DNA from 2 places in the Collinsella sp. AF15-51 genome. Region 2 is predicted to be linked to the other one. Evidence: riboswitches for the same ligand, from Rfam matches in the RefSeq annotation. Region 2 holds a riboswitch; the other holds the start of a gene.
The links. A riboswitch is a leader RNA that binds a small molecule or an ion and turns the genes downstream of it on or off. The one in region 2 is predicted to bind thiamine pyrophosphate.
Positions count from the first base shown of each region.

Region 1: linked by a shared signal. The riboswitch ahead of thiM (hydroxyethylthiazole kinase) and the one ahead of thiC (phosphomethylpyrimidine synthase ThiC) in region 2 are both predicted to bind thiamine pyrophosphate.

Region 1 is NZ_QRYG01000028.1:48-10,553, reverse strand. It holds gene DWW51_RS09710 (uracil-xanthine permease family protein) at 1-862, opposite strand, end outside; gene DWW51_RS09705 (5-methyltetrahydropteroyltriglutamate--homocysteine S-methyltransferase) at 985-2,118, opposite strand; gene DWW51_RS09700 (LysR family transcriptional regulator) at 2,274-3,170, opposite strand; gene DWW51_RS09695 (HAD-IIB family hydrolase) at 3,181-4,089, opposite strand; TPP riboswitch at 4,253-4,363, shown strand; gene thiM (hydroxyethylthiazole kinase) at 4,415-5,254, shown strand; gene DWW51_RS09685 (thiamine-binding protein) at 5,258-5,599, shown strand; gene DWW51_RS09680 (thiamine phosphate synthase) at 5,596-6,291, shown strand; gene DWW51_RS09675 (patatin family protein) at 6,393-7,262, opposite strand; gene DWW51_RS09670 (GGDEF domain-containing protein) at 7,584-8,024, shown strand; partial or broken gene DWW51_RS09665 (DUF4368 domain-containing protein) at 8,102-8,293, opposite strand; partial or broken gene tet(32) (tetracycline resistance ribosomal protection protein Tet(32)) at 8,315-10,233, opposite strand.
Region 2 is NZ_QRYG01000005.1:72,311-82,816, forward strand. It holds gene DWW51_RS04080 (argininosuccinate synthase) at 1-829, opposite strand, end outside; gene DWW51_RS04085 (Cof-type HAD-IIB family hydrolase) at 1,384-2,211, shown strand; gene polA (DNA polymerase I) at 2,488-5,232, opposite strand; gene DWW51_RS04095 (aminopeptidase) at 5,399-6,796, shown strand; gene DWW51_RS04100 (YaaA family protein) at 6,900-7,709, shown strand; gene DWW51_RS04105 (hypothetical protein) at 7,750-8,265, opposite strand; TPP riboswitch at 8,329-8,444, shown strand; gene thiC (phosphomethylpyrimidine synthase ThiC) at 8,437-9,771, shown strand; gene thiD (bifunctional hydroxymethylpyrimidine kinase/phosphomethylpyrimidine kinase) at 9,950-10,506, shown strand, end outside.

The DNA.
Region 1 (10,506 bases), on a different contig from region 2:
AGATAGTCGCCAGGCCATCGCCGAGCAGGGTACGGTGCAGACCGGGATCGGCAATGTAATTGCGTTCGCAGGTAGAGCCAATGGCGGAAATATCTCCAATGTGCTCAATCATGGTCGCAAAGGCCAGTGGCATGATGGTGATAATGGCCGTCGTGGCAAGACTGCTATCGAACTGCGGTCCAAAGAGCGCGAACACGGTGTTGTCCCACACGACAGGTAGACCGACCCACGGCGCGGCGGCAACCCCCGAAAAATCAACCTCGCCCAGCACCGCCGCAACGGCATAGCTCACCACAACGCCCAGCAGAATCGGCACGATCTTGACCATGCCGCGGCCCCAAATGTTGCAGATGATGATCACGGCAACGGCAATAGCAGCAACAAACCAGTTGGTCTGGCAGTTAGCAATGGCAGAGCTTGCCAGGATCAAGCCGATGGAAATGACGATGGGACCGGTCACCACCGGCGGGAAGAAACGCATGACACGCTTGGCGCCAAAGGCGCGGAACAGGGCCGCAAGCACCGGATAGAGCAGGCCGGCACAAGCAACGCCCAGACAAGCGTAGGGCAAAAGCTCGGCCTCGCCGTTGGGTGCAATGGCGGCATAACCCGCGATAAAGGCAAACGACGAGCCCAGGAACGCGGGCACCTTACCGCGCGATAGAAAATGAAACAGCAGTGTGCCGATGCCGGCGAACAGAAGCGTCGTCGAAACGGAAAGGCCGGTGAGCACGGGCACGAGCACCGTGGCTCCGAACATCGCAAACATGTGTTGCAAACCCAACACGAACATGCGCGGGCGGCCGAGCGACGATGCATCGTAGATGGCATCGGTGACGGCGGGCGTCGAGGATTGGGACATGGAAGTCCTTTCGAATGGAAGGGCGATCAGGCATATCGGATAACCTGCCCGAACGATACGATCCGAACCATTGTACGCGATATGCAGTACCTCGCACGCGCCGCCACCTGCAAACGCTAGCGCTATTTCCAAACGCGCTCGGCAATACGCCTGACCAGCGCAATCTTTGCCCACTGCTCGTCCTCGGTCAGCTTATTGCCAATCTCGCAGCTGGCAAAGCCACACTGCGGAGACAGATACAGGTTCTCGAGCGGCACGTACTTTGCCGCCTCGCGGATGCGCTCGACGATAACATCCTCGTTCTCGAGCTCTGCCGCCTTGGTGGTCACCAAGCCCAGCACGACCTTCTTGCCGGGAGCAACGTACTTGAGCGGCTCAAAACCACCGGCGCGGGGCGTGTCGAACTCCAGATAGAACGCGTCAACGTCCTCACGCGCAAACAGGTACGGCGCGATGGGGTCGTAGCCGCCCTCAAAAGCGTAGGTGGAGTGGTAGTTGCCGCGGCATACATGCGTGTTGATAACCAGATCGTCGGGCTTGCCCTCGATGGCGGCATTGTTGAGCGCCACGCCCAGCTCGCTTACCTTTTGCAGGTCGACCGGGCTCATGCCGGTTTTGGCAACAAAATCGGTATCGCAGTAGATGCCCCAGGTGCAGTCATCAAACTGGATGTTGCGGCAGCCCGCGGCATACAGGTCAGCAATCACGGTGCGGTATGCTGCGGCAATGGCATCGACGAGCTCTTCGTCGGTCTTGTAGACGGCGTGCAGACTCTCCTGCTGGCCATCGCAGCGGTCGAGTGTGACTTCGGAGAACGTCTGGATCGGCGCCGGAATGGTCTGGCGCGCGACCTGGCCCTCTCCCTCGAGCGACTTGATAAATTTGAAGTGCTCGACGAACGGATGATTCTCGCCGCTAATGGGACCGGTTACCACGGCGGTGTCGGCGGTAGTCTCCTCATCGTGGAACATGTAGCCCGTGCGCGAGGCGCGGCGCTCAATGCCGTTGAGGCCCCACATAAAATCGAGGTGCCAGTAGCTGCGGCGGAACTCGCCATCGGTAATCACCTGCAGGCCGGCAGCCTTCTGCTTGGCCACTAAGTCGCGGATGGCCTCGTCCTCGACGGCCTTAAGGCCGGAAGCGTCGAGTTTACCCGCGACATAGGCGGCACGGGCGTCCTTTACAGCCTGCGGACGAAGAAAACTGCCGACGATATCGGCACGAAACGGCGCGTTCGGTTGAATCGAAGTGCTCATAGATATCTCCCTTTGCATTGGTTGCTTTACTGGGACAGAGTATGAGCGCTCATATGGACATCGTAAAATATATGTTTATAACAGTTTGATATAGATGCTTCCTATATCAGTTTGGACTGCCATAAAGAGATTTGACCCGCGCAGAACGCAGCAGTCTAGATGTGCTGACGAATCGCTTCGATATAGGCCTGCCCGTAGCGCGTAAGTGTCGTGTTCTTGCGCGTGATGATGCCAATCTCCATGTACTCGTCTACATCGAGCGGAATCGAGATAATACCGGGGCCGTTAAGTTCATGGCTGATCACGCCCGAACACACCGTGTAACCGTTAAGGCCCATAGCTAGGTTGAACAGCGTCGCACGGTCGCGCACGCGGATATTCTTGCGGCGCTCAAAGGTCGAGGTCAGCTCCTCGGAATAGTAAAACGAGTTGTAGCTGCCCTGCTCATAGGACAGGAACGGGTAGTCTTCCAAGTCCTCGAGCGTCACACTCGAGCGACCCGCCAGCGGATGGTCGGAGCACACAAAGACATGCGGCGTAGCGCAGAAGAGTCCTTCGAATACGAGCTCGTTGGCCGCCAGCATGCGCTCGATGACCTCGCGATTGTGCTCCGACAGATACAGGATGCCGAGCTCGCTTTTCATATGCGCGACGTCCTCGATAATCTCGTGGGTCTGTTCCTCGCGCAGGGTAAAGTCGTAGCGCGCGGCATCGAACTCGCGGATTACATCGACAAATGCATTAACGGCAAAGGAATAATGCTGGCAGCTCACACTAAAGTGCGGCACCTGCTCGGACGTGCCTTTGTACTTGCCCTCGAGCAGGTCGGCCTGGTCGAGCACCTGGCGCGCGTAGCCCAAGAAGGTCTCGCCTTCCTCGGACACAATGACGCCCTTGTTGGTGCGCTCAAAGATGTGTACACCCATCTCGTTTTCGAGATCGCGAATTGACGCGGTAATCGAAGGCTGCGACACAAAGAGCCGGCGCGAGGCCTCGGTGATGCTGCCGCATTCGGCAACTTTGACGACATATCTGAGCTGCTGGAGCTTCATGGCTTTCTCCCTAGACGTTCGTGACGTCGAAACCCGTCGCGTCCATCTGACGCATAAACGACGGCATCTCCCCCGTCGCGGCGCAGGCGGCAATCTGATGCAGAGCCCCGGCAACCGCACCATCTGCCGCAGCGCCGATATGCCAGCGCGCGGCAGCCGTGACGGCCTCGTTAGCATTGGCGACTGCAACGGAATTGGGAACGGCATCGATCATGGGCAAATCGTTATCGGAATCGCCGAATACGGCCACCTCGTCGGGCGTCAGGCCCAAAGCGCGCGCCAGCTCCAGCGCAGCACAGCCCTTGTCCCAGCCGGTCGGAAGAACGTCGAACAGGCGCACGCGGTTGTTGGGAAACACGAGCGAGAGCTCCGGCACCTCGGCGGCAACACGCTCGCGCAGCTCGGCGAGCTCCTCGCGCGAACGGGCACTCCAGATATTCGCCTTGTATACCGGGGCATCGTCAACGACAGGGCGACAGGGAGCCTCTTCGCCCTTGAGCCACGCGTTGCCGCCTGACTCCATGGCGTGACGCACACGCTCGGGATCGCTTGTCACGCAATAGGCGTCGTTGTCCCAAAAGTCATCACCCAGACGGTAGACCTTCAAATAGGTATCGTCGGTCTCTTGCTCCAGGTAGTCGGCCAGGCGCATAAGGGCATCGTTATCAGTTGCGCGCGAGGCAACCGCCTCGCCATCGACAAACATCACCTGGCCGTTACAGAACGCACCGGTCGAAAAACACTCGGAGCGGTTTTTGAACATCCAGCCCATCGCGGACGGCTGACGACCCGAAACCGGCCCAAAGTGCAGACCCGCCGCCTGCATGGCATGAATGCCCTCAATGGCGTAGTCGCTGGCGCCGTCATGCCCGGCTGGAATCAGCGTATCGTCCATATCGGTCAGCACAAGTTTGATCATAAGGTCCCCTCGGTCATTCTTTATCCCGTCTATTGTAACGACCTGCCAATAAGGGACAGGTTTATCTTGGCAGGTTTTATCTGGGAAAATGCAGCACCCCTGTTGCCACCTGCCAAAATAAACCTGCCCCTTTTTGGCAGGTGCGCTAGTATAGGGAACAACAGATTCGATGCGGGAGTGCCGGCGGTGCAAACCACAAGGCTGAGAGGGCATAGGGCCCAATCCTTTGAACCTGTCAGTTAATGCTGGCGTAGGGAGCATGCCGCCTTTACAGGGGCGCTGTCTATGCACAGCGCCCCTTTTCTATGCCAAGGAGGCATGTGCAGTGATTGATTCGGAACAGCTTAAGCAACATATGGTCAAGGCCGTAGAGGAGATTCGAGCCACCAATCCGATGGCCGGCTCCATCACCAACACGGTGACGATCGACTTTGTCGCCAACGCGCAGCTCGCCGTGGGCGGTTCGGCCGCCATGGCCTATCTGCCCGACGAGGGCGAGGCGCTCGTTGCCGGCGGCGGCGCCATCTATCTCAACATGGGCACGCTCTTCCCCATCTACGAGCAGACGATTCCCCGCGCGGCCAAGGCGGCACACGACGCCGACAAGCCCTGGGTGCTCGATCCGGTGGGTCTGGGCATCGGTAGCCTGCGCACCCAGCTGGTAAACGAGCTCAAGCAGTACAAGCCCGCCATCGTACGCGGCAACGCCTCCGAGATCATCGCACTCTCCGGCCTGTGGGGTCTTGAGGGCGAGTCGGCCGATCTGAGCCGCGTACGTGGTGTCGATACCACCGACACGGTCGACGCCGCCCGCGATGCCGCCGTGGCGCTCGCTCGCTACACCGACGGCGCCGTTGTGGTCTCGGGCGAAGTCGACCTGATTACCGACGGCACGACCGTGGCCAAATCCCACGGCGGCAGCCCGCTCATGTCCAAGATCACCGGCTGCGGTTGCTCGCAGGGCGGCGTGCTGGCCGTGTACGCCTGTGCTACCGATCCGTTTACGGCAGCAGTCTGCGGCACCGCCGTCTACAACGTTGCCGGCACGCGTGCCGCCGCCGTCGCCGATGCCCCGGCAAGCTTTAAGGTCGCCTTTATCGACGAGCTCTACCGCGCGACCGCCCAGGATATTGCCGACAACCAACTCGAACTCGAGGAGGCATAAGCCATGTCCGAGTCCACAACCAGCGCCGGCATGAACACACTCGTCGCCGTGGCCATCGCCCCGTGCGGCACCGGCGATGAGCTGTCCGCCGAGGTCGCCGAGGTCGTGCGCGTCATTCGCGAGAGTGGCCTTCCCAACCGCACCAGCTCGATGTTCACCGAGATCGAGGGCGACTGGGACGAGGTCATGCAGGTCGTGCGCGACGCAACCTTTGTGCTGGCGAGCAAGGGCATCCGGACCGAAGTCGTGCTCAAGGCAGATATTCGACCCGGATTTACCGACACCATGACCGGCAAACTCGAGCGCATGGAAGCGCAGATCAAAAAGCAGGAGGAAGCACGATGAGCATCCGCGACAACCTTGATATCTCCGCCTATCTGGTACTCGGCCCCGAAAACACCCTCGGGCGCCCCGTGGGCGATGTGGTGGCCCAGGCACTCGACGCCGGCTTTACCTGCATCCAGGTGCGCTCCAAGGTGGCAAGCGCCCGCGAGATCATCGCTCTGACGGGCGATGCCGCGCAGGCAATCGCACAGGCCGGCAAGACCGGTCAGGTCGCCCTGCTGATCGACGACCGTCTGGATTGTGTGCTTGCCGCGCGCGAGCAGGGCATTGCCGTCGACGGCGTACACGTGGGTCAGAGCGATATTCCCGTCGAGGTCTGTCGCAAGCTGCTGGGTCCCGATGCCATTGTGGGCCTTTCGGCCCGCTGCGAGGAGATGCTCGAGTACGTCAAGACCGCCGACATGAGCCTGGTCGACTACCTGGGCATCGGCCCGCTCCACGAGACCGAGACCAAGCGCGACTGCGGACGTGCGGCTGACGGTTCCATCATCACCAAGAGCTTTGAGGACCTGGCCGCACTCCACGTGGCAAGCCCCGTGCCCATCGTGGTGGGCGGCGGCGTCAAGACGGCCGACCTGCCGCAGCTCAAGGCCACCGGCGTCGATGGCTTCTTTGTGGTGAGCGCCGTCTGCAGTGCCGACGACCCCCACGCCGCAGCTAAGGAGCTCGTCGACACCTGGCAGCAGGCATAGGCATAGGCCGAGCAGCTGATTCGCAACCTCATATCTTCAATAGCGGAAGGCGCATCCCGGTTCGAACGTCCATTCCGGGATGCGCTTTCCGTATGCGAACCTTACCCCGCCAGATACGCTTCCAACGCCGGCAAAGTCGCCTCCGCATCGTGGCGACCGATCTGGTAGATGCGCTCGAGCTCATCGGGCTCGCGGCACAGCGACGGCACCTTCACCGATTCGCTCGGACGCACTACAAAAACCTCGCCGGCAGCCTCGCGGCGCGCCAAGTCGTCGAGCGTGGCATTGTAGACCTCATGCCGATGCTCAAGCGCTGCGACAAACTCCGGGTAGTGACGGAACATGCGCCGCAGCATGGGCATCACGCTGTTGGGCTGCTTTATATAGCCCGCCGGCTGCGTCAGCACCACCACGTTGCGGTCATAGCCCTGCGCAAACAGCCAAGCGCTGGGAATGGAATCAGCCACGCCGCCATCTAGGTACTTGCGGCCCTCAATGGCGACAGGACGCGTCGCCACGGGAATCGCCGACGACGCCCGGATCCACTCGATGTCCCGCTCGTCGCCATAAGGCAGGTCATGGTAGACGGCCTTGCCCGTCTCGATATCGGTACACACGCACGTAAACCGCATGGGACAGGCGCGATATGCCTCCAGGTCGATAGGGTCGCGCTCGATGGGCACCTCGTGATAGGCAAACTCGGCATTGAACATATCGCCGGTTCGCAACCAGCTCGTCACGCTCGCATAGCGCTTGTCGGCGCAATAGGCCTTGTTGTAACGAATGGCGCGGCCGATCTGGCGCGATTTAAAGTTGTAGCCAAACGCCGCGCCCGCCGAGACACCCACCATATGGTCGCAAGTTAAGCCGTGCTCCATCCATACGTCGAGCACGCCCGCCGTATACATACCGCGGTAGCCGCCTCCCTCGAGCGCAAGCCCCACCGTGCGCGTCGTGCCTGGCTGTGCCATGCGACCATCTCCGTTCCTGCGTTTTAAAACGGAACAAGTATACCCATCAACATATATCGACTCAGTCGCATTTTTCATCGAACAGCGCATCGTTGCGCTACCGTTTGGCGAATAATAGCCACCCGCGGCAGGGACACCCATATACAATCCTATACTGTTATTTTTACTTAGCAGTTATTGGCAGAGAACACTGGCCGACAAATGAACCCAATGACGCAGCAAGGCAGGGGCCTGGATACACGCAAAACGTGAGTAACAACGCGCGTACACAACAAGCTCGCCCGACGCGATCCGCCCCGACCTCAGAAAGCCGCTTACAACATGGACACTGACAGCAATTACACCGAAACGCTCGAAAAGACCGTCCGTGACCTTCTCGAGCGTCAGGAGGATCTGATCAGGACCGCCTTTACCGACCAGCTCACCGGACTTGGCAACCGCGGCGGCTTTGCCCGTTCCTTAGAGGAAATCTGGGAACAGGAACTGCCCGTGACCATGGCTTTTATCGACATCGATAACCTTAAGCACTGCAACGACATCTTTGGACATGACGCAGGTAACCGCTATATCTTGCAGGTAAGCCTCTATCTCAAGCTGTATATGAAGGTAGACGAGGCGGCATTTCGTCTGGGAGGCGACGAGTTTGCCATCCTATCTACGATTGCAACCGAGGACGACCTCGCCAAACGTCTGGAACGCTGCCGAGAGGTCCTGCTCAAGAATAACGATTCCGAGATGCCCCACTCGTTTGCTGATGTGTGATAAAGAAGTAGTAGAAGTGTAAAAAATTTTGCCGTTCCTATCCGGCGTTTGCGCATTGCGCCGGATAGGTCGGGCGGTCATTCGGGCAGGTCTACCTTGCCAACGAAAGAGTAATAAATATCAATGTCCTGTCTGCGTGTGCCGTTCTCGTCATAGCTGCACTCATGCACAACGATTTTCTCCACAAACTCACGCAAAAGGGTAGGGGTAAGTTCTTCAAAGCTGGTGTACTTGCGGACAACATTCATAAACTTTTCTGCGTTTACCGAACGTTTGCATTGCGCAAGATGTTACATTATCTTCTGAAACATATGCCGGATCTTGTCTAAACGGCTGTTCGGGCGGCGTGGCTGAAACACAGGCTCGCCGGAAGTTTCCTGATACCCTTTTAATTCTGTAATGCAGACACTTCTTCCATTTGTATAAAAATTCAAATCATTTCTATATTCACCAATACAACGGGCAGGGATTTCCCCCTTAAAAATAACTTCATCTTTTTCAAGTCTGGTTGATTCAATGATTGCGCAATACTTTGGTGCGTCATTATAAGCCCGTGAAAGATATTCCTGCGGTGCAAAAAGGGTAAAGGAAAGGTATGGTTCCAACAGTTGTGTTCCTGCTTTTTTCAATGCCTGCTCCAACACGACAGGCGCAAGAAAACGAAAATCAGCGGGGGTGCTGACCGGGCTGTAATAAACTCCATAATCAAAACAAATTTGGCAGTCTGTCACTCCCCAGCCATATAAGCCCTGCTCCATTCCATAACGCACACCCTCCATGACGGCATTTTGAAAACTTTGGTTTAAATAGCCGAGAGATACCTCGCTTTTATATTGTGTTCCGCTTCCAACAGGAAGCGGTGTTACAGTCAAACCAATAGATGCCCAAAACGGATTCGGCGGCACTTCAATATGAATCGTGCAGCTCGCTTTTTTTGCGGTCTTTCCAGATAAATAACCGAAGGCTCTTTCATAGCCACGCCCACATGATATTTTTCTTCTAATAGCGAACAAATAACTTCTAACTGTACTTTTCCCAAAAAAGATAATATAATCTCATGTGTAACAGTATCAATGTCAAAATGCAAAAGAGGGTCTGTATCAGCAATCTCTGTGAGGGCATTTAACAGGGCTTCCCTTTGCTCCGGCTTTTGCGGCTCTACCGCTGTCCGAAGTAATGGCATGGGATTATCAATCCGTGTTTTGTGAGGCAGGAGTTTTTCATTTCCCAGAATGTCGTTCAGTTTCAAAGTATCATCAGCTAAAATAACAATTTCTCCCGGACAGGCATGGTCAACCGGGACGATTTCACCATTTGACGGAATACACATTTCTGTAATCTTTATTTTTTCCTTTTTTGACAGCAGCAGGGTATCCCGTAAATGGAGCGTCCCATGATACAGGCGTAAATAAGAAAGCCGTTTTTTCCGCTCTGTATACTCAACCTTAAAAACATATCCACATAATTCAGACTGAATATCGTCTGTTTCTGTAATGAAAGTTTCTGTAATCGCTTCAATCAGTTTTTCTGTTCCTAAATTGTCTTTTGCACTCCCATGATAAACAGGAAACAAAGAGCAGCATCTGGTTCTTTTGCACTTTTCATATTGTAATTCCTGTATATCCAAAGAATCCTCTGCAACATATCGTTCTAATAGTTCATCGCTTCCGGAAATAATCATATCCCATTTGTCCAAATCAGAAATATCGGTCATGGTTATCTTTGGCGACAGGGAAACCTCCTGCATGACAATCATATCACTGGTAAGTTTATCTTTAATGCTTTGGTAAACACGCCGCAGGTCGATCCCATTTTGGTCTATCTTATTTATAAAGATAATTGTCGGAATGTCCATTTTCTGAAGCGCATGGAATAATATACGGGTTTGTGCCTGTACGCCGTCTTTTGCCGAAATGACTAAAACAGCTCCGTCAAGGACAGATAAAGAGCGGTATGCTTCGGTTAAAAAATCCATATGACCGGGAGTGTCCACGATATTGATTTTATAATCATTCCAGCAAAAAGAAGTAACCGCTGTCTGAATGGTAATTCCGCGCTGCCGTTCCAAAATCATAGTGTCTGTTCTTGTAGTTCCTTTATCCACGTTTCCTTGTTCCGCAATCGCTCCACTGGTGTACAGCAGGCTTTCCGTCAATGTTGTTTTTCCTGCGTCTACATGGGCGAGAATTCCAATATTGATTATTTTCATGTGATTGTCCTCCTTTTACAGCCCCAAAAGGGCATAAAAATCCCCAGCAGTAAAATACTTTTACCACTGGGGATTATAATTTGCGGACATACACATATACAGCATACACCTGTTTGTGATTGCTGTTTTTCGGATATGTCAAAATTGATAAGGCAAAAGTATTCTTAAATTGGGTACAAAAAACCAAGCCCCCACAAAAGGGACTATCATAATCCTTTGTTCCCACTATTTGATTATAGTTTTATTTAAGAATACCTTGCCGCATATTTTTTG
Region 2 (10,506 bases):
CCTCGTAGCACTCGCGGCTCTTGAGGCCCACCAGACGATCCTCGACCAGATCGAGACGGCCAAAGCCGTTGTCACCCGAAATCTTGTTGAGGGCGATGACGATCTCGGAGAGCTTCATCTTCTTGCCGTCGACGGCGACGGGCTTGCCGGCCTCAAACTCAATCTCGGTATACGTCGGGGTGTCGGGCGCGTCCTCGGGGTTCTTGGTCATAACCCAGGCGTCATCGAGCGGCTCGTTCCAGGGATCCTCCAGGTGACCGCACTCAATGGCACGACCCCACAGGTTGTCGTCGATGGAGTAGGGGTTGTCGTTGGCACCCTCGGGAACCGGCACGTTGTGGGCATGTGCGTAGGCGACCTCGTCGGGACGGCACTTCAGGTCCCACTCGCGAACCGGGGCAATAACCTTAAGCTCGGGGTCGAGGGCCTTGACGGCAGCCTCAAAACGAACCTGGTCGTTACCCTTACCGGTGCAGCCGTGGGCGACGTAGGTCGCGCCAAACTCATGGGCGACCTCGACAAGCTTCTTGGCGAGCAGCGGGCGAGACAGGGCGGAGAGCAGCGGGTACTTGTTCTCGTACATGGAGTTGGCGGCGATGGCTTTGGTCAGGAACTCATCGGAGAACTCATCGCGCAGGTCGAGCACCTGGCAATCAAGAACGCCCAGGTCGAGCGCCTTCTGCTTCTTGGCGTCCAGGCCGGTCTCCTCCTGGCCCACGTTGCCGCAGACACAAACGACATCGAGATTCTTCTCGTCCTGGAGCCACTTGACACATACGGATGTATCAAGACCACCGGAATATGCGAGAACGACTTTTTCCTTGCTCATGGCTGTTTCCTTTCGCCCTTGGTAGCTAATTAGAACATCGGTCAGTTGCAAGTCATTTCAAGGTCATATACCGTGCAATATCAGGTTAAATAGCAAAAATCAGCACATACATGCCCTAGAAACATGCAGCAATGTCGTGCTAAAACCCAACGACCTCAAAATGACTCTGTTGAGGCAATTCGCCCCATGCGGACAGAGACGATTGTTATCGTCGTCGGGAAATTGCGCGCTGGCGTCGGATGGCATTGTCTGCAGTAGTGATGATCTTTACGAACTGCATCTGCCTCTCCTTTCACCTATCGCCGGGCGCAATTCTAATATCGTAAACGGTACCTTTTCCTCGGTAAGCGGCTCTTTTGCCGTCTCCGTTTTCGATGGTCGCTATATTACGCTAAAGTGCCTGCTGTACAAGCGGCAAATTCAAATTACTGAAAAGTTTTTTCATTAGTTTGTGAAGCGTGGTGCAAATACGCTCCGTTCCTGCGACAATACGCTCAGTTACTGGTTGATGGTTATAACGTCTGAAACAATTTCGAAACGAAAGGCGCGCTTTTATGCAAACTTACGAATCGGACACCCATATCGGAAACATTAAGATTCTCGCCGTCGACATGGACAAGACGCTGCTGACCGACGAGCGCGTGTTGCCGCAGGGTCTTGACGAGCGCCTGGACAAGCTCGCCGACGCAGGCATCGTATTCTGCCCCGCCAGCGGACGGCCTGCCCCCAAGCTCGAGGAAATGTTCGAGGGCATTAAGAACCGCCTCGCCTTTTGTCCCGACAACGGAGCGTGCGTGATCTATCGCGGCAGCTATATCTATAAGAGCAACATCGATGTGGCGCTGTATCAGCAGGTGCTTGCTCGTGCCTCGGAGGACCCGCGCGCCGTTCCCGTCCTGTGCTGCTACGACGAGTTCTATGTGCTCGCCCGCGACCATCAGTACCACGACGAGATCAGCGTCTACTACAACACGATCAACTACGTCGATACCTTTGAGGGCCTTGACGTCGAGTCCAACAAGATCTCGATCTTCTTCCCCGCCTACGATGCCGAGCCCGCATTTCGCGAGGACTATAACCCCGCGTTCTCGGACCAGCTCTACGTTACCAATGCGGGCCGCGAGTGGATCGACTTTATGAACCTGGGCGTCGACAAGGGCTCGGGCGTGGCGCATCTGTGCGAGCAGCTCGGCATCGATATTGCAGACGCCGCAGCCGTGGGCGATACCTACAACGACATCCCCATGCTTGAGCGCGTCGGTCACAGCTTTATCGTGGACAACGCCGAGGAGCATATGAACGCACATGCTAAATGGCGCATTCCGAGCAACAACGACGGGGGCGTACTGACGCTCATCGACGCTATCCTGGCGGCACGTTAACGTTGCTCGTCGGACCTGGCCGGGCGAGTCGGGTAAGTTTTTCGTTCGGTCAGGTCCTGGGCTCGCTCGGAAAGCACATTTGGTGCTTTCCGGCTCGTGCGGAATCTACGAAAAACTTACCCGACTCGCCCGGCCAGGTCCTTGGGCTACTTGCTTGCCGCCTGGATGGCGTCTTGGCGCCTAGATACTTGGCTGAATTTAATTGAACGAAGGACGCTCCTTGTTGATGAGGGGCGTCCTTCTGTTTTCGGTTACTTTGGAACTGTGGTTGCTTTCCTATTTCGCGTCGGCCCAGGTTATGCCGGTGCTGGCTTCGGCGATGAGGGGTACACGTAGGTCTACGACGTGCTCCATGACGTCGCGGACCATGGCGGTAAGGCGCTCGACTTCGTTGACGGGGCACTCAAAGTCCAGTTCGTCGTGTACCTGCAGGATCATGTGGGCGGCAAAACCCTCTTCTTCCAGGCGGCGGCTTACGCGGGCCATGGCGATCTTGATGATGTCGGCCGCGGTGCCCTGCATGGGGTGGTTCATGGCCGTGCGCTCGCCAAAGCCGCGGAGTTGCGGGTTTTTGGCCTTGAGCTCCGGAATATGACGCCGGCGGCCGTACATGGTCTCGGCGTAGCCCGTCTGCTTGGCACGTGCCACCACGCTGTCGAGGAACGTACGCACGCCCGGGTAGGCCTCGTAGTAGCGATCGATCATATCGCGCGCCTCGGCCATCGAGATGTGCAGCGACTGCGACAGACCATAGGCCTGCTGACCGTACACGATGCCAAAGTTCACGGCCTTGGCGCGGCTACGCAGGTCGGGTGTCACCTCGGACACCGGCACGCCAAATACGCGCGCGGCCGTCTCGGCATGGAAGTCCTCGCCCTCGTTGAAGGCGCGCACCAGGTGCTCGTCACCCGAAAGATGCGCGAGCAGGCGCAGCTCGATCTGCGAGTAGTCCACCGCCAAAAAGACGCTGCCCTCGCCCGCCGAGAACGCCGTCTTGACGGTACGCCCCAGCTCCGAGCGCGTCGGAATGTTTTGCAGATTGGGGTCGCTCGAAGACAAACGCCCCGTCGCGGTGATGGTCTGGTTGTACGTGGTGTGCACACGCCCGTCACCACGGCGCAGCGGGCCCAGCGTGTCCAGATAGGTCGACTTAATCTTGGACTTCTCACGCCAGTCCAAAATCAGGCGCACGATCTCGTGGTCGCGGGCAAGGTCGCTCAGCACCTTGGCGTTGGTCGAATAGTAGCCGCGCTTGGTCTTTTTGAGGCCCTTGGTCGGAAGTCCCATAACATCAAACAGCACGTGCGAGAGTTGCATGGGGCTGCCGATGTTAAAGGTCTCGTCGCCGGCCAGGTCGCGAATGCTGCGCTCGACATCGGCAATCTGGGTCGCCAGGCCCTCGGACAGACTGTGCAGGCGGTCGGGGTCCACGAGCATGCCCGCGCGCTCCATCTTGGCAAGCACCGGCACGAGCGGCATCTCGATCCCATCGAACACGTTGGCGGCGTTCTCGCGGGCCATGCGGTCACGCAGCGGTGCAACCAGCGCCAGCGTCAAGGCCGCCGTGCGAGCGGCGGGCGCAGGAGCGTCCTCGCCAGCACCCTCTGCGCCGCGCGCCGCAGGCAGCGCCATCTGCAGATACGTATCGGCCAGATACACCTCGTCAAACTCGGAGCGGTCGGAATCCAACAGGTAGGCGGCAACAACGGTATCGAAGATGCGCGTGGAATCGACTGCCAGCGGATCCATGAGCTCGAGCTCAGAAGAATCGATGGGCGAAAGCTCATGCAGAAGCGCCTTCATATCCGGGCTCGCCACACGGCCTTCCATAAACAGACGCGCGAGCACGCCGGCAATCACGCCGTGGGCGAAGTTGAAGCCCTCAACCTCAGCCGCCGCACCACTGTCGCCCTCCTCGAGCGCAAACAGGCCCTTGGACGTCGCCAACCACAGCGTGCGCGTCAGCCCAAAGAGCGCGCCCTCTTCCTTGTCATCGTCCACCACGGCGGCGACCCACTCGCCGGCATCAATCACGCGGGAGACCTCAGCCGCAACGGCACCAAGCGCGCCAGCATCGCCGGCGGCTGCGCGCAAAACGGCGGGAATCTCAAACGTGCTGGCAGCTGCCCCGCCCTCGCCGCCGATCAGCGCCAAGAAACGGTTCTGCATGGCGGTGATACCAAGCGTGCCCAGCGCCGCGGAAACCTCATCGGCGGAAAACGCCGGGAAGGACGTCGCCTCAAAATCGAGCTCAACGGGTGCATCGGTGCGGATGGTCGCCACCTTACGGCTCAGCAGCGCGTCGTCGATGTGTGCGCGCAGGTTTTCTCCCATCTTGCCCTTGACCTCGTCAGCATGCGCGATGACCTCGTCAAGGCTGCCGTACTGCGCGATGAGCGCACTCGCCTTTTTGGGGCCGATGCCCGGTACGCCGGGAATGTTGTCCGACGTATCGCCCTTCAGACCGTAAAAATCGGGCACGAGCGCCGGCGTGATGCCGTGATACAGGTCGTCCACGCTCTCGGGCGTCATGATCGCCACGTCGGACAGGCCCTTGCGAGTCGAGACCACGTTAACGTGCTCGGTCACGAGCTGATACATGTCGCGGTCGCCGGTCACCAGCAGCATGTCGCAGCCGGCCTCCTCGCCCAGGCGCGCCATGGTTCCCAGGATATCGTCGCCTTCCCAGCCCTCGGACTGCAAAATGGGCACGTTGAGCGCGGCGAGCAGCTCCTTGATCATGGGGAACTGCGCGTGCAGGTCGGGGTCCATGGGCGGGCGCTGCGCCTTGTACTGCGGCAGCATCTCCATACGCACGCGCGGCTTGCCCTTGTCAAACGCCACGACAACGCCGTCGGGATTAAAGGCATCGATCATCTTGAGGAACATGTTCAGAAAACCAAAGATCGCGTTGGTGGGGCGACCGTCCGGCGCGTTCATGGTCGGCGGCACGGCGTGGAAGGCGCGATGCATGAGCGAGTTGCCGTCGATGACGGCAAAGGTACGGCGCTTTTCAGACATATTGAATACCTCGCTTTGGGCTGGGCACGGTTTGCTCACACCAGTTTACACGCTCCCCGCCCCGCGGCCACCGCACATCAGGCTTCCCTGCCGCCGCGGGCCCGCGCGTGATACGATGGCTCACGGTACATCAACCAGCACGATCGATCCGAAAGGAGCCTGCGTCATGGAGCGTCCCAGCGCATGGAAAAAGTACACGCCACAGCAGATCGAGGAGCTCGAGGAGCTTTGCCGCGGCTATAAGCGGTTTTTGAGTGAGAACAAGACCGAGCGCCTGTGCGTCAAGGCCGGTATCAAGATGGCCGAGGAGGCGGGCTACGTCAATCTGGAGACCGTGATCGCCGAGGGCCGCGCGCTCAAGGCCGGCGACAAGGTGTACGCCGCCAACCACGGCAAGGACCTCATGCTCGTCAACCTGGGCACCGCCCCGCTCGAGCAGGGCTTTAACATCCTGGGCGCCCACGTGGACTCGCCGCGCCTGGACCTCAAGCAGAACCCCGCCTTCGAGGCCGGCGACATGGCTTATCTCGACACGCACTACTATGGCGGCGTCAAGAGCTACCACTGGGTCGCTTCCCCGCTCGCACTCGTGGGCGTCATCTGCAAAAAGGACGGCACCACCGTCGACATCAACATCGGTGACAAGGCCGACGACCCGGTCTTTACCATCTCCGACCTGCTGATCCACCTCTCGAGCGAGCAGATGGCCAAGCCCGCCAAGGACGCCGTCGACGCCGAGATCCTCGACGTGATCGTGGGCGGCCGCCCCGTCAAGTTTGACGAGGACGACAAGGACGCTCCCAAGGAGCCCGTCAAGCAGATGTTCCTGGATATCCTCAAGGAGCAGTACGACGTCGAGGAGGAGGACTTCCTCTCCGCCGAGATCGAGGTCGTGCCCGCCGGCCCCGCCCGCGACATGGGTCTCGACCGCTCCATGATCTTGGGCTATGGCCACGACGACCGCGTCTGCGCTTACCCCTCCATGCTCGCCCAGATCAACGTGGCAGACGTCGAGCGTACGAGTATCACGCTCATCGTCGACAAGGAGGAGATCGGCTCCGTGGGCGCCACCGGCATGACGAGCCGTTTCTTCGAGAACACCGTCGCCGAGATCATGACGCTCGCCGGCGAGAGCAGCCCGCTGGCCCTGCGCCGCGCACTCGCCCGCAGCCGCATGCTCTCCTCTGACGTGTCCGCCGGCTTTGACCCGGGCTACGCCGGCAAGTTCGAGACCAAGAACGCCGCCTTTATGGGTCGCGGCCTGTGCTTTAACAAATACACGGGCAGCCGTGGCAAGGGCGGCTCCAACGACGCCGACGCCGAGTACGTCGCTCTCATCCGCGACATCATGGACGAGGCAGGCGTGGACTTCCAGACCTGCGAGCTCGGCCGCGTCAACGCGGGCGGCGGCGGCACCATCGCCTACATCATGGCCGAGTATGGCATGAACGTCATCGACTCCGGCGTTGCCGTCCTGTCCATGCACGCCCTGTGGGAGGTCGCCAACAAGGCCGATATCTACGAGGCCTATCGCGGCTACAAGGCCTTCATCGAGCGCGCCTAACCGACCCTTCATCCGTTGCGGTGAAATACGGACTAAACTGGCCCATAAATGGCCAAAACAGACCGTATTCCACCGCAACTTCCTTTTTGGCAGAGGAGAGTCCATGCTGCAGGTCATCATTTCGCCCGCCAAGCAGATGCGTGCGGCCCAAGATGCTTTTGAAGTCCTGGGCATTCCACCTTTTGCGCACGAGACGGCTCACCTCCACCGCGCACTGCTAGATATCGAGCGGAATGAAGGCAGCGGTGGCCTGCAGGCGCTCTGGAACGTGAGTGACAAACTGCTGGGGCCTTGCCTCAACACCCTGCATGAGTTCCGGCCCATCCTGAATAACAGCGATCTCGACAATCCCGCACTCGCCCGCCACCTCTCCCCTGCCGTCATGTCCTATCACGGCATTCAATACCAGAGCATGGCACCCGAGGTGATGGATTCCGCGCAGCTCGCATGGCTGCAAGACCATCTGTGGATCCTCTCGGGCCTTTACGGATGCGTACGCCCCTTTCATGCCGTTGAACCGTATCGGCTGGAGATGGGCGCGAAGCTTGCCGTCGACGATGCCCGAGACCTCTACGCGTTTTGGGGCGACAAGCTCGCACGGGCCATCGCTCCGGCGGGCTCCAACATCACGATCGTCAACCTCGCCAGCATAGAGTATGCCAAAGCCGTTCTGCCCTGCCTCGCGTGCGACGCCACGGCCGTCACATGCCTCTTTGGCGAAGGCATTCGCAACGGCAAGCCCATCCAGCGCTCGACCGCCAGCAAAAAGGCGCGCGGCTCCATGGTGCGCTGGATGGCAGAAAACAAGCTCGAGGATGTAAGCGGGCTCACCGCGTTCGATGTTGGCTATCGCCACTTTCCCGAGCTTTCAAATAAAAACACTTTGGTCTTCCTGAACGAACAGGCCTTGTAGGACCACCGCCGCTTTTGAATGTGCTGCCTAGGCACGGCGTCTATTCCGCTAAGCCATCGGCCTTTGCAATCCCGTTTGTCGAGCCGTCCTGATAGACAATCTTGACGTGCTCTACCTCGGACACCGCAACACCCGATGGGGGTTCCAAGCGCCATTCCGTCAGCGCGATATCCATCGTCGTGGGCACATCCCCTTGATCTTTGAGCTCGACCGACAGCGTCTTAAGCGACGCATCGAAGGTCACGCGCTCGATCTCTTCACCAGGAATGGAACCGCCGCTCAGCTGCAGCTGGACAAATCCATCGCGCGGATACCAATAGTCGCCCGGCGCGGCAACGGTATTGCCACCCGCGACCTTCACCGTCATTATCGGTAGGCTATCATCAGCCTCGAACTCCCATGCAGCGCCGCCGCGACCACCAAACGTCCAGATACAAACGGCAATCACCAGCACAGCAAGCACCGCAAAACCAATCGCGACAAGGCCATGGTGCGCACGGCTTTCCTCGGCCGATACATCCCATTGCGTCTCTCGATATAGATGCTTGTCTTCCATGTTCGCCTCCCCACAGGCACGCTCGTTAGGCCAATCGTACCCATTCGAGCTATACTTGAGCCCATTACATAAACGGGGAGCTTGCAGGACAAGACGGCAGGCTGAGACTGGGCGCGCCCGCCCTGACCCGCAAACCTGATATGGGTAATGCCAACGAAGGGAGCCGTGCCAATGAGCACACAGACCGAGCCCAAGCTCGTCACGCAAATCGACTTCGCCCGCGCCGGGCAGATCACGCCGCAGATGAAGGAAGTCGCCGAGCGCGAGCATCGCGACCCCGAGTACATCCGCGAGCGCGTGGCCGACGGCCGCATCGCCATTCCCGCCAACATCGTGCACATCAAAAAAGGCATGCGCGCCTTTGGTGTCGGCGAGGGCCTGTCTACTAAGGTCAACGTCAACCTGGGCATCTCGGGCGATAAAGCCGATGCCGCCGAGGAATGGAAGAAGGTCAAGATCGCCGAGGACTTTGGCGCCGACGCCATCATGGACCTTTCCAACTCGGGCAAGACGCGCCAGTTCCGCCAGCAGCTCATCGACGAGACGCCGCTCATGGTGGGCACCGTCCCCATGTACGACGCCATCGGCTACATGGAAAAGCCGCTGGTCAAGCTTACCAAGGATGACCTGTTCGAGGTCGTGCGCGCGCACGCCGAGGACGGCGTGGACTTTATGACCATCCACTGCGGCATCAACAAGTCGGTCACCAAGACCTTTAAGGAGACCGGCCGCCTCATGAACATCGTGAGCCGCGGCGGCTCGCTGCTGTTTGGCTGGATGGAGGTCACCGGCAACGAAAACCCCTTCTACGAGTACTTTGACGAGCTGCTCGAGATCTGCCACGAGTACGACGTGACGATTTCGCTCGGCGACTCCTGCCGCCCGGGCTGCCTCTACGACTCCAACGACGCCACAGAGACTGCCGAGATGATCGAGCTGGGCAAGCTGTGCAAGCGCGCTTGGGCTGCCGGCGTCCAGGTCATGGTCGAGGGCCCGGGTCACATGGCGCTCGACGAGATCGCCGCCAACATGAAGCTACAGAAGCGCCTGTGCCACAACGCCCCGTTCTATGTGCTGGGGCCGCTGGTGACCGATATCGGCGTGGGCTACGACCACATCACCGCTGCCATCGGCGGCGCTATCTCCGCCAGCTCCGGTGCCGACTTCCTGTGCTACGTGACGCCGGCCGAACACTTGTGCCTGCCCAACGCCCAGGACGTGCTCGATGGCCTCATGGCTACCAAGATCGCCGCACACGCCGCCGATATCGCCAAGAAGGTGCCGCACGCCCGCGACATGGACGACAAGATGGGCCAGGCACGCCGCAAGCTCGACTGGGACGCCATGTGGAAGTGCGCGCTCGACCCAGTTACGGGCAAGAAGCGCTACGAGGAGTCTCCCGCCGCCACCGAGGGCACTTGCACCATGTGTGGCAAGATGTGCGCCGTCCGTACCGTTAACAAGGTGTTCGAAGGCACAACGATCGACCTCGGCATGGAGGATTAACGCGTCACCGGAGCCGCAATCGGTAACATGGTGTTCGTCAATTGTTGACATGTGAACATTTGCTTACATTTGCGTAAAGATTGCATCGCCCGCCCGGGTTCGGAATACAGCCGGCCCGGGCATCTTTATAATGCAGACTTAAAGACCCATTTGAATCCGACCGGACAAGGGAGTGAGCATGGATCGCAGTAAGGTACCCGCCGTTCTATCCATCGCGGGATCCGATTCCAGCGGCGGTGCCGGCATTCAGGCCGACATCAAGACCATCACGGCGCACCGCCTGTATGCCGAGACGGCCATAACCGCCATTACAGCGCAAAACACACTGGGCGTCACCGCCGTGCAGGATATCTCGCCAGATATCGTAGCCGCGCAAATTGACGCTGTCTTTGACGATATCCGCCCAAGCGCCGTCAAGATCGGCATGGTTTCTTCTGTCGAGATTATCGAAGTCATCGCCGACCGCTTGAGCGCCTGGAACGCAACGAACGTGGTCGTCGACCCCGTCATGGTCGCCACCTCGGGCGCGCGCTTGATTGCCGAGGATGCCTCCGAGGCACTCACCCGCCGCCTGTTCCCACTAGCAACCGTCATCACGCCCAATATTCCCGAGGCCATGGCCCTGCTTGACTACGAGGTCGACTCCGAGCGCACACAGCAAAATGCTGCCATGCTCCTCACCCGCCGCTTTGGTTGCGCATCCCTCGTTAAGGGTGGGCATCTTGTCAACGAGGC